One region of the Streptomyces sp. NPDC060205 genome, then DNA from elsewhere that is predicted to be linked to it. Evidence: riboswitches for the same ligand, from Rfam matches in the RefSeq annotation. Region 1 holds a riboswitch; the other holds the start of a gene.
The links. A riboswitch is a leader RNA that binds a small molecule or an ion and turns the genes downstream of it on or off. The one in region 1 is predicted to bind thiamine pyrophosphate.
Positions count from the first base shown of each region.

Region 1 (4,190 bases):
GGCGCACCCCAGCTCCATGGCGAGCGCCGCGTCCGACGCCGTGCCCGCCCCCGCGTCCAGAATGACCGGCACGCGCGCGTGCTCCACGATCAGCTGGAAGTTGTGCGGGTTGCGGATCCCGAGCCCCGAGCCGATGGGCGCCCCGAGCGGCATGATCGCGGCGCAGCCCACGTCCTCCAGCTTCCGGGCCAGGACGGGGTCGTCGTTCGTGTACGGCAGGACCGTGAAGCCGTCGTCGACGAGGGTCTCGGCGGCGTCGAGCAGCTCGATCGGGTCGGGCAGCAGGGTGCGTTCGTCGGCGATGACCTCCAGTTTGACGAGGTCCGTGCCGAGCGCCTCGCGCGCGAGGCGGGCCGTCAGGACGGCCTCCCCGGCGGTGAAACAGCCCGCGGTGTTGGGCAGCACGCGGATGCCGAGCCGGTCGAGCACGGACAGCACCGAGCCGTGCGAGCCGGGGCTCACGCGCCGCATGGCGACCGTCGTCAGCTCCGTGCCGGACGCGACGAGCGAGCGCTCCAGGACGTCGAGGCTGGGGGCACCGCCGGTGCCCATGATCAGACGGGACGCGTAGGACGTACCGCCGAGGACGAAGGGGTCGTCGGCCATGGGTCAGCCTCCTTGGACGGCGGTGAGGACTTCGACGCGGTCTCCCTCGCGCAGGAGGGTCGTCGGCCACTGCGTGCGCGGGACGACGGTCTCGTTGAGGGCTGCGGCGACACCGGAGGGGGCCGCGCACAGAGCGGTCACGAGGGTGTCGAGAGCGGTGTCGGCGGCCAGTTCCCGCCGCTCCCCGTTGACGAGGACGGTCACGCTCATACGGGCTGCTCCGTGAGTGCGGCGGCGGTGTCGAACCGGCCGGGGGCGAACGGACTCGCCACTTCCGGGAGTTCGCCGGTGGTCAGGGCGTGCGCCAGGGCGTCGCCGGTGACCGGGGTGAGCAGCACGCCGTTGCGGTGGTGGCCGGTCGCCAGCAGCAGCCCGGGAAGCCGGGTGGGACCGAGCAGGGGCGCGTTGTCGGGGGAGCCGGGGCGCAGTCCGGCGCGGGTCTCGGTGAGCGGCAGTTCGGTGATGCCGGGGACGAGTTCGTGGGCGTCCCGCAGCAGTTCGTACACGCCGCCCGCGGTCACCGTGGTGTCCCAGCCCAGCTCTTCGCTGGTCGCGCCGACGACCAGCTCGCCGTTCTCGCGCGGCACCAGGTAGACGTGGCTGCCGCGGACCATGGCACGCACGGTCCGGCTCAGGAAGGGCGCGCCCGGGCCCTTCGGCGCGGGCTCCGGCATGGCCAGGCGCAGTACCTGCCCCTTCACGGGCCGCACCGGCGGCAGTACGTCCTCGGGCACACCCGCGAGACGTCCGCTGAGGCTGCCCGCGGCGAGGACGACCTGCCCCGCGGACAGCTCGGTGCCGTCCCTCGTGACGACTCCGGTGGCCCGGCCCCCCGCGACGGTCAGGCGCTCGGCCCAGGTCCGGTGAAGGACCACTCCGGCCCGCTCGCAGGCCGTGACCAGGGCCGCGGCGAGCCGGCGCGGGTCGATCTGGTGGTCGCCGTCCACCCGCAGCCCGCCGCGCACCCCGGGCGCGAGCATCGGCTCCAGACGGCGGCACTCGCGGCCGCTCAGCCACTCCGACTCCAGGCCCGACCGGCTCTGCAGGGCGTGCAGTTCGCGCAGGTGGGCGCGGTCGTCGGCGTCGAGCGCGACGGTCAGCGTGCCGCACCTGCGGTAGCCGAGGTCCTGGCCGGTCGCCTCCGTCAGCTCCTCGGCGAAGTCCGGATAACGCTCCGCCGAGGCCAGGTTGAGGCCGAGCAGGGTCTCCTCGCCGTAATGCAGCTCGGTGACGGCGGCCAGCATCCCGGCCGCGACCTGCGCGGCGCCGCCGCCCGGCTCGGGGTCGGCCAGCGCGGTCGTCAGCCCGCGCTGTGCGGCCCGCCAGGCGGTGACCAGACCGATGATCCCGCCTCCGACGACCAGGACATCGGTGGTCGGCACGTTCGGGGGTGATTGCGGTGTACGCGACATGGGCGTCCAGCCCCTCCCTTCGCCGGCATGACCCGGATCAGGTTCGTACGGTCGGAGGCCGTCCCAGCCTCCCTCTCAGCCCGGTACGCCCGGGCTCCCGCGAGTGCTTTACGTTGGCCACCCTAGCTCTTCGTCCCGCACCTCAGTAGGGAGCCTCACGGCATGGCCCGCTCGCTCGACGGACTCGTTCTCGCCCCCGTGGCCGACCAGGCACCGGGTCAGGTGGGCACGCGCACCCGGTTCTCGTACCACGAGAAGGACGGTGAGATCTGGGCCGAGTACACGGGCGGCGACGTCGTGCGCGGCCACCTCGTGGGCACCCGCGAGGGCGACCGGCTCGACTTCCGGTACGTACAGCTGAAGACGGACGGAACCACCTCCTCCGGGCACTGCGTGTCCCAGGTCGCCGAGACCCCCGACGGCCGGGTGCGGCTGGCGGAGACCTGGGAGTGGGAGTCCCAGGAGGGCAGCGGGACGAGTGTGGTCGAAGAGGTCACCCCGGGCTGACGCCCCGGTCCGGCGTTGTGCAACAGCTCACCGACCGTGCCCCTGACCGACGATTTCACCGACTGTCTATGGTGACCGGGTGAGCGAGCTGACACAGGAAACGGGCCCGGCGGCGCGCGTACGCGTCGTGATCGTCGGTGCGGGCATGGCAGGGGTCCAGACCGCCGTCGCCCTGCGGGAACAGGGCTTCCCCGGCAGCGTGACCCTGATCGGCGCGGAACCCCACCAGCCGTACGACCGCCCGCCGCTGTCCAAGGCCGTCCTGCTCGGCAAGGCCGAGGGATCCGCCTTCGACGTCGACTTCGAGACCCTCGACGTGGCACTGCGCCTGGGCCTGGAGGTGACCGGCGTCCGCCCGGACACCCGCGAACTCGACACGGCCGAGGGGCGCGTCCCGTACGACGTCCTGGTCGTCGCCACGGGAGCGGAACCCGTCCGCCTGCCGGGCGCCGAGGGCGTACCCGGAGTCCATCTGCTGCGCACCCTCGACGACGCCGAACGGCTGCGGCCCGTCCTCGCCCGGCAGCACGACATCGTGGTGGTGGGCGCGGGGTGGATCGGCGCGGAGTTCGCCACGGCGGCGCGCGAGGCGGGGTGCTCGGTGACCGTCGTCGAGGCCGCCGACCGGCCCCTCGTGGGCGCGCTGCCGGCCGAGGTGGCCGCGCCCATGGCCGCCTGGTACGCGGACAGCGGGGCGTCGCTGCGCACCCACGCGCGCGTGGAGCGCGTCGAGCCCGGCGCGGTGGTGCTGGACGACGGCTCGCGGCTGCCCGCGGGCGCCGTGGTCGTCGGCATCGGGGCGCGGCCCGCCACGTCCTGGCTGGCCGGTTCGGGGATCGAACTCGGCGCCCACCGGGAGGTCGTCGCGGACGACCATCTGCGCACGTCCCTGCCGGGTGTGTACGCGGTCGGCGACTGCGCGTCGTTCCCGTCGGGCCGTTACGGGGAGCGGCTGCTCGTCCACCACTGGGACAACGCGCTCCAGGGGCCGCGCACGGTCGCGGCGAACATCGTGGGGGAGACGCCGGCGCCGTACGACCCGGTGCCGTACTTCTGGTCCGAGCAGTTCGGCCGCTTCGTCCAGTACGCGGGGCATCACGGGGCGGCTGACGCGCTGCTCTGGCGGGGGGATCCGGCGGGGCCCTCCTGGTCGGTGTGCTGGCTCCGGGAGGGGCGGCTGGTGGCGGTCCTCGCGGTGGGGCGACCGCGGGACCTCGCGCAGGGGCGGCGGCTGATCGAGTCCGGCACCCGAATGGACCCGGACCTGCTGACGGACCCGTCACGTCCCTTGAAGAGGGCGGCGCTCTAGCGCCCGTTCGTCACCTGCGGCCCCGGTGGGGGCGGGCCCCGCCTTTCAGGGGCGCGGGGAACTGCGCGCTCAGCCACGTCCGGCCCGCACCCGACGTACGACCGGGGGGTGAGGGGCGCGGGGAACTGCGCGCTCAGCCCCCACCGGCCCGCACCCGACGGACGGCCGAGGGATTCAGGGGCGCGGGGAACGGCGCGACCGGCCCCCGCCCAGGGCCGGGCGGACCGCCCGGGTACCGGGTGTCAGTGGGAGATGGCAGGCTTGTACCCGTGACCGAGATTGACGCAAAGATCGATGCTCTCGTCCCCGCCTGGCTCACCCTCCCCGACATCGCCGAAAAGTTCGGCGTCGAGGTG
Region 1 covers NZ_JBHWZP010000112.1:12,324-16,513, reverse strand. The annotation lists gene ACFWGJ_RS20870 (thiazole synthase) at 1-606, opposite strand, end outside; gene thiS (sulfur carrier protein ThiS) at 610-816, opposite strand; gene thiO (glycine oxidase ThiO) at 813-2,018, opposite strand; TPP riboswitch at 2,016-2,129, opposite strand; gene ACFWGJ_RS20855 (hypothetical protein) at 2,181-2,525, shown strand; gene ACFWGJ_RS20850 (NAD(P)/FAD-dependent oxidoreductase) at 2,605-3,834, shown strand; gene ACFWGJ_RS20845 (Rv2175c family DNA-binding protein) at 4,104-4,190, shown strand, end outside.

Region 2 (4,190 bases), on a different contig from region 1:
CTGCCTGCTGCCTGCTGCCTGCTGCCTGCTGCCTGCTGCCCGCTGCCCGCTGCCCGCTGCGGCTTCAGTGCTTGCGGCGCCGGCCGCTCCCGCCGCGCAGCGGTGCCTTGGAGCCGGAGGGGGTCGATGGCTGCGGTTGTTGAGGCTGCTGGGCCGGAGCGGCGTCGCCCTGTCGGTCGGCCGAGACCACCAGGGCCGCGAGGGCCGTGGTGACCGGAACCGAGGCGACCAGTCCGATCGAGCCGACGAGGGTGCGGACGATCTCCGCGGCCACCAGTTCACTGTTGGCCACGGTCCCCACGCTGCTCTGCGCGATGGAGAAGAGCAGCAGCAGAGGCAGGGCCGCGCCCGCGTAGGCGAGGACGAGCGTGTTGACGACGGACGCGATGTGGTCGCGGCCGATACGGATGCCCGCGCGGTACAGACCCCGCCAGCCCATCGTCGGATTGGCCTCGTGCAGTTCCCAGACCGCCGACGTCTGCGTCACCGTGACGTCGTCGAGCACTCCGAGCGAACCGATGATGACACCCGCGAGCAGCAGACCGCTCATGTCGATGGACGGGTAGAGACCGTGGATCAGGCCGGTGTTGTCGTCGGTGTTGCCGGTCAGCGCGGCCCAGTCGATGAACAGTGAGCCGAGCAGCCCGATGAGCACCAGGGACAGCAGTGTGCCCAGCACGGCGACCGACGTCCGGGCGGAGAGGCCGTGGCACATGTAGAGCGCGATCAGCATGATGGCGCTGGACCCGACCACCGCCACGACCAGCGGATTCGACCCCTGCAAGATCGCGGGCAGGATGAAGAACGTCAGGATCAGGAAGCTGACGGCCAGCGCGATCAGCGCCATGACACCGCGCATCCGGCCCACCACGACCACGGCGAGGGCGAAGATACCGGCGAGCAGCGCCATGGGGAACTTGCGGTTCACATCGGTGACCGAGTACTGGAGTTCCTTGGGGGCGTCGGGCGCGTAGGCCACGATCACCTCCTGGCCCTGCTCCAACTGGCGTGAGGAGTCCGGCTGGACGATCTCCGTGAAGGTGCGGCCCTTGTCCTTGCCGGAGTCGACGCGGATCGTCGCCTTCTTGCAGGTGCCTGATTCCTGCTGCTGAGCCGACGAGCCCTCGGCCGTCGAGGTGTCGCCGGTCGGAGTCTCGCCCGAGGCGTTCACCGACTTGCAGTCGACCGTGTCGACCTTGGTCACGGTGGCCTGCTGGGTCTGCCGGTCGAAGCCGACACCCGTGCGCTCGTGTCCGGGAGCGCCGCCCGGCCAGAGCACCGCGAGACCGACAACGACCGCCGCGGCGAAAGGAATCAACACCGCCGCGATGATCTTGCGCAGATGCATGGAGACAGGGGCCGCGGGGCCATGACTGTGCGAGTGGCCGTGCCCGCCACCGACAGGTCCGTCGCCGCCTGGCCGGTCGCCACCGCCTCCGGGGCCATGGGGTCCCTGTCCAGGTCCGCCGCCGTGCCCGTGGCCGTCGTGGCCGTGTCCGTGGGGCGGTTCGGACGGCGGAAGTGGGGGCTGCTGCGTCGTGGTCACCGACCGATCATCGCAAGAACGAGAGGGGCCCACTGTTCACCGCGCCCATTGTGACGCTAGCGTGGAAGCACCTTTGCACACGCGGGAGCTCGGAGCACCGGGCTGAGAGGGCGCTGACCTCCGTATCCGCGATGTTTCACGTGGAACATCGCCGGACGGGAAACGCTGCGTCGACCGCCGAACCTGTTACCGGGTAATGCCGGCGTAGGGAGTAGGTCTCATGACCAACAAGGACGTACGCACGCCTGCCTCCAGTCGGACGGGCGGGGCGCTCGCCCCGGTCGACGGCATCGAGGCGTCCGCATCGGCCGAGGACGGCGGAACAGCCGCCTCGCCCGAGAACGGCGAGGGCGGTAAGTCCGAAACCGCGAAGTCCATCGGCTGGCACAAGGCGTATGTCGCGGGCTCGCGCCCTGACCTGCGGGTGCCGGTCCGTCAGGTGCATCTCACCAACGGTGAGTCGGTCACCCTGTACGACACCTCCGGCCCGTACACCGATCCGGTCGTCGACACCGATGTACGCAGGGGGCTGGCACCCCTGCGCGACAACTGGATCATCGCCCGTGGTGACACCGAGGAGTACGCGGGCCGTCCCGTGAGCCCCGAGGACGACGGGATCAAGCACACCTCGCCGCGCGGCGGACTGCGCAACCTCGACGCGGTCTTCCCGGGGCGTCCGCGTCTGCCCCGCCGGAGCCGTGACGGGCGGGCGGTGACCCAACTCGCCTACGCGCGGCGGGGCGAGGTCACGCCGGAGATGGAGTACGTGGCCGTCCGAGAGAACGTCGACCCCGCGGTCGTCCGTGAGGAGATCGCGGCGGGCCGGGCGGTGCTGCCGGCCAACGTCAACCATCCCGAGATCGAGCCGATGATCATCGGCAAGCGGTTCCTGGTGAAGGTCAACGCCAACATCGGCAACTCCGCGGTCACCTCCTCCATCGAGGAGGAGGTGGACAAGATGACCTGGGCGACGCGCTGGGGCGCCGACACGGTGATGGACCTGTCGACCGGCCGCAACATCCACACCACCCGTGAGTGGGTGCTGCGCAACTCCCCCGTCCCCATCGGCACGGTCCCCCTGTACCAGGCGCTGGAGAAGGTCGACGGACGGGCCGAGGAACTCACCTGGGAGATCTACAAGGACACGGTCATCGAGCAGGCCGAGCAGGGCGTGGACTACATGACCGTCCACGCGGGCGTGCGCCTGCCGTACGTCCCGCTGACCGCGAACCGCAAGACCGGCATCGTCTCGCGCGGCGGCTCGATCATGGCGGCGTGGTGTCTGGCGCACCACAAGGAGTCGTTCCTGTACGAGCACTTCGAGGAGCTCTGCGAGATTCTCGCCGCGTACGACGTCACGTACTCGCTCGGCGACGGGCTGCGGCCCGGGTCGATCGCGGACGCCAACGACGCCGCGCAGTTCGCGGAGTTGCGGACCCTGGGCGAGCTCAACAAGGTCGCGAAGCGTTTCAACGTACAGACCATGATCGAGGGCCCGGGGCATGTCCCGATGCACAAGATCAAGGAGAACATCGATCTTCAGCAGGAGATCTGCGAGGAAGCCCCGTTCTACACGCTCGGCCCGCTGACGACCGACATCGCGCCGGCGTACGACCACATCACCTCCGGCATCGGTGCCGCGATGATCGCCTGGTGGGGCACGGCGATGCTCTGCTACGTCACGCCCAAGGAACATCTGGGCCTGCCCAACCGTGACGACGTCAAGACGGGGGTCATCACCTACAAGATCGCGGCCCACGCGGCGGATCTCGCCAAGGGGCATCCGGGCGCACAGGAGTGGGACGACGCGCTGTCGGACGCCCGCTTCGAGTTCCGGTGGGAGGACCAGTTCAACCTGGCCCTGGATCCGGACACCGCACGGGAGTTCCACGACGAGACGCTGCCGGCCGAACCGGCCAAGACGGCGCACTTCTGCTCGATGTGCGGGCCGAAGTTCTGCTCGATGAAGATCAGCCACAGCATCAACGAGCAGTTCGGCGGTACGGCGGACGTGGGGGCCACACCCGAAGAGGTCGCCGACGGGATGCTCCAGAAGTCCAAGGAGTTCGCCGCCGCGGGCAACCGGGTCTATCTGCCCATGGCTGCGAGCGAATAGGGTTCGTTCACCTTTGGCCGACCGAACGGTCGTGGTGCTGCGATGCCGAGGTCCTGGACGATCATTTCCAGGACCTCGGTGATCCGGCCCGTCCGGCGCGCGGGTGGGGCCGGTGGTGAGAGAGGTGCGCTATTGCTTTTCGAGCCACCAGATCAGCAGGGAGACTGCGCCGGCCCCAAGAGCCGTGCAAGCTCCCTTGAATGCGTTGGCGCCTGCGGAGCGCGCCCATTGCTTCCAGTTCGTTGAGCTGGTCTTGTGTGGTGAGTAGCCCTCCGGGATGGAGTCTGTAGACTCCATGGCAGAGCTCCTTTCGGTTTCGTAGACGGGGGTGCTTGGCGCAAGGGAGTCCGCGACCTGAAGCTTGCCGGCCGGGTCGCAGGGCTCCCTTTTGCTGTGTTCATTCGGAACAATCTTGGTTTCTTTTCGGCCAGCGGTTTGTGTGATGCTGCTGGCATTTTAAAGTGTTTACTATGCATATACCTCCATTTATCGTAATGTGATGGGTGCTTCAGTGCGTCTTGGCAGCAT
Region 2 covers NZ_JBHWZP010000005.1:12,871-17,060, forward strand. The annotation lists gene ACFWGJ_RS01495 (YibE/F family protein) at 65-1,546, opposite strand; TPP riboswitch at 1,618-1,774, shown strand; gene thiC (phosphomethylpyrimidine synthase ThiC) at 1,767-3,662, shown strand.
Region 2: linked by a shared signal. The riboswitch ahead of thiC (phosphomethylpyrimidine synthase ThiC) and the one ahead of thiO (glycine oxidase ThiO) in region 1 are both predicted to bind thiamine pyrophosphate.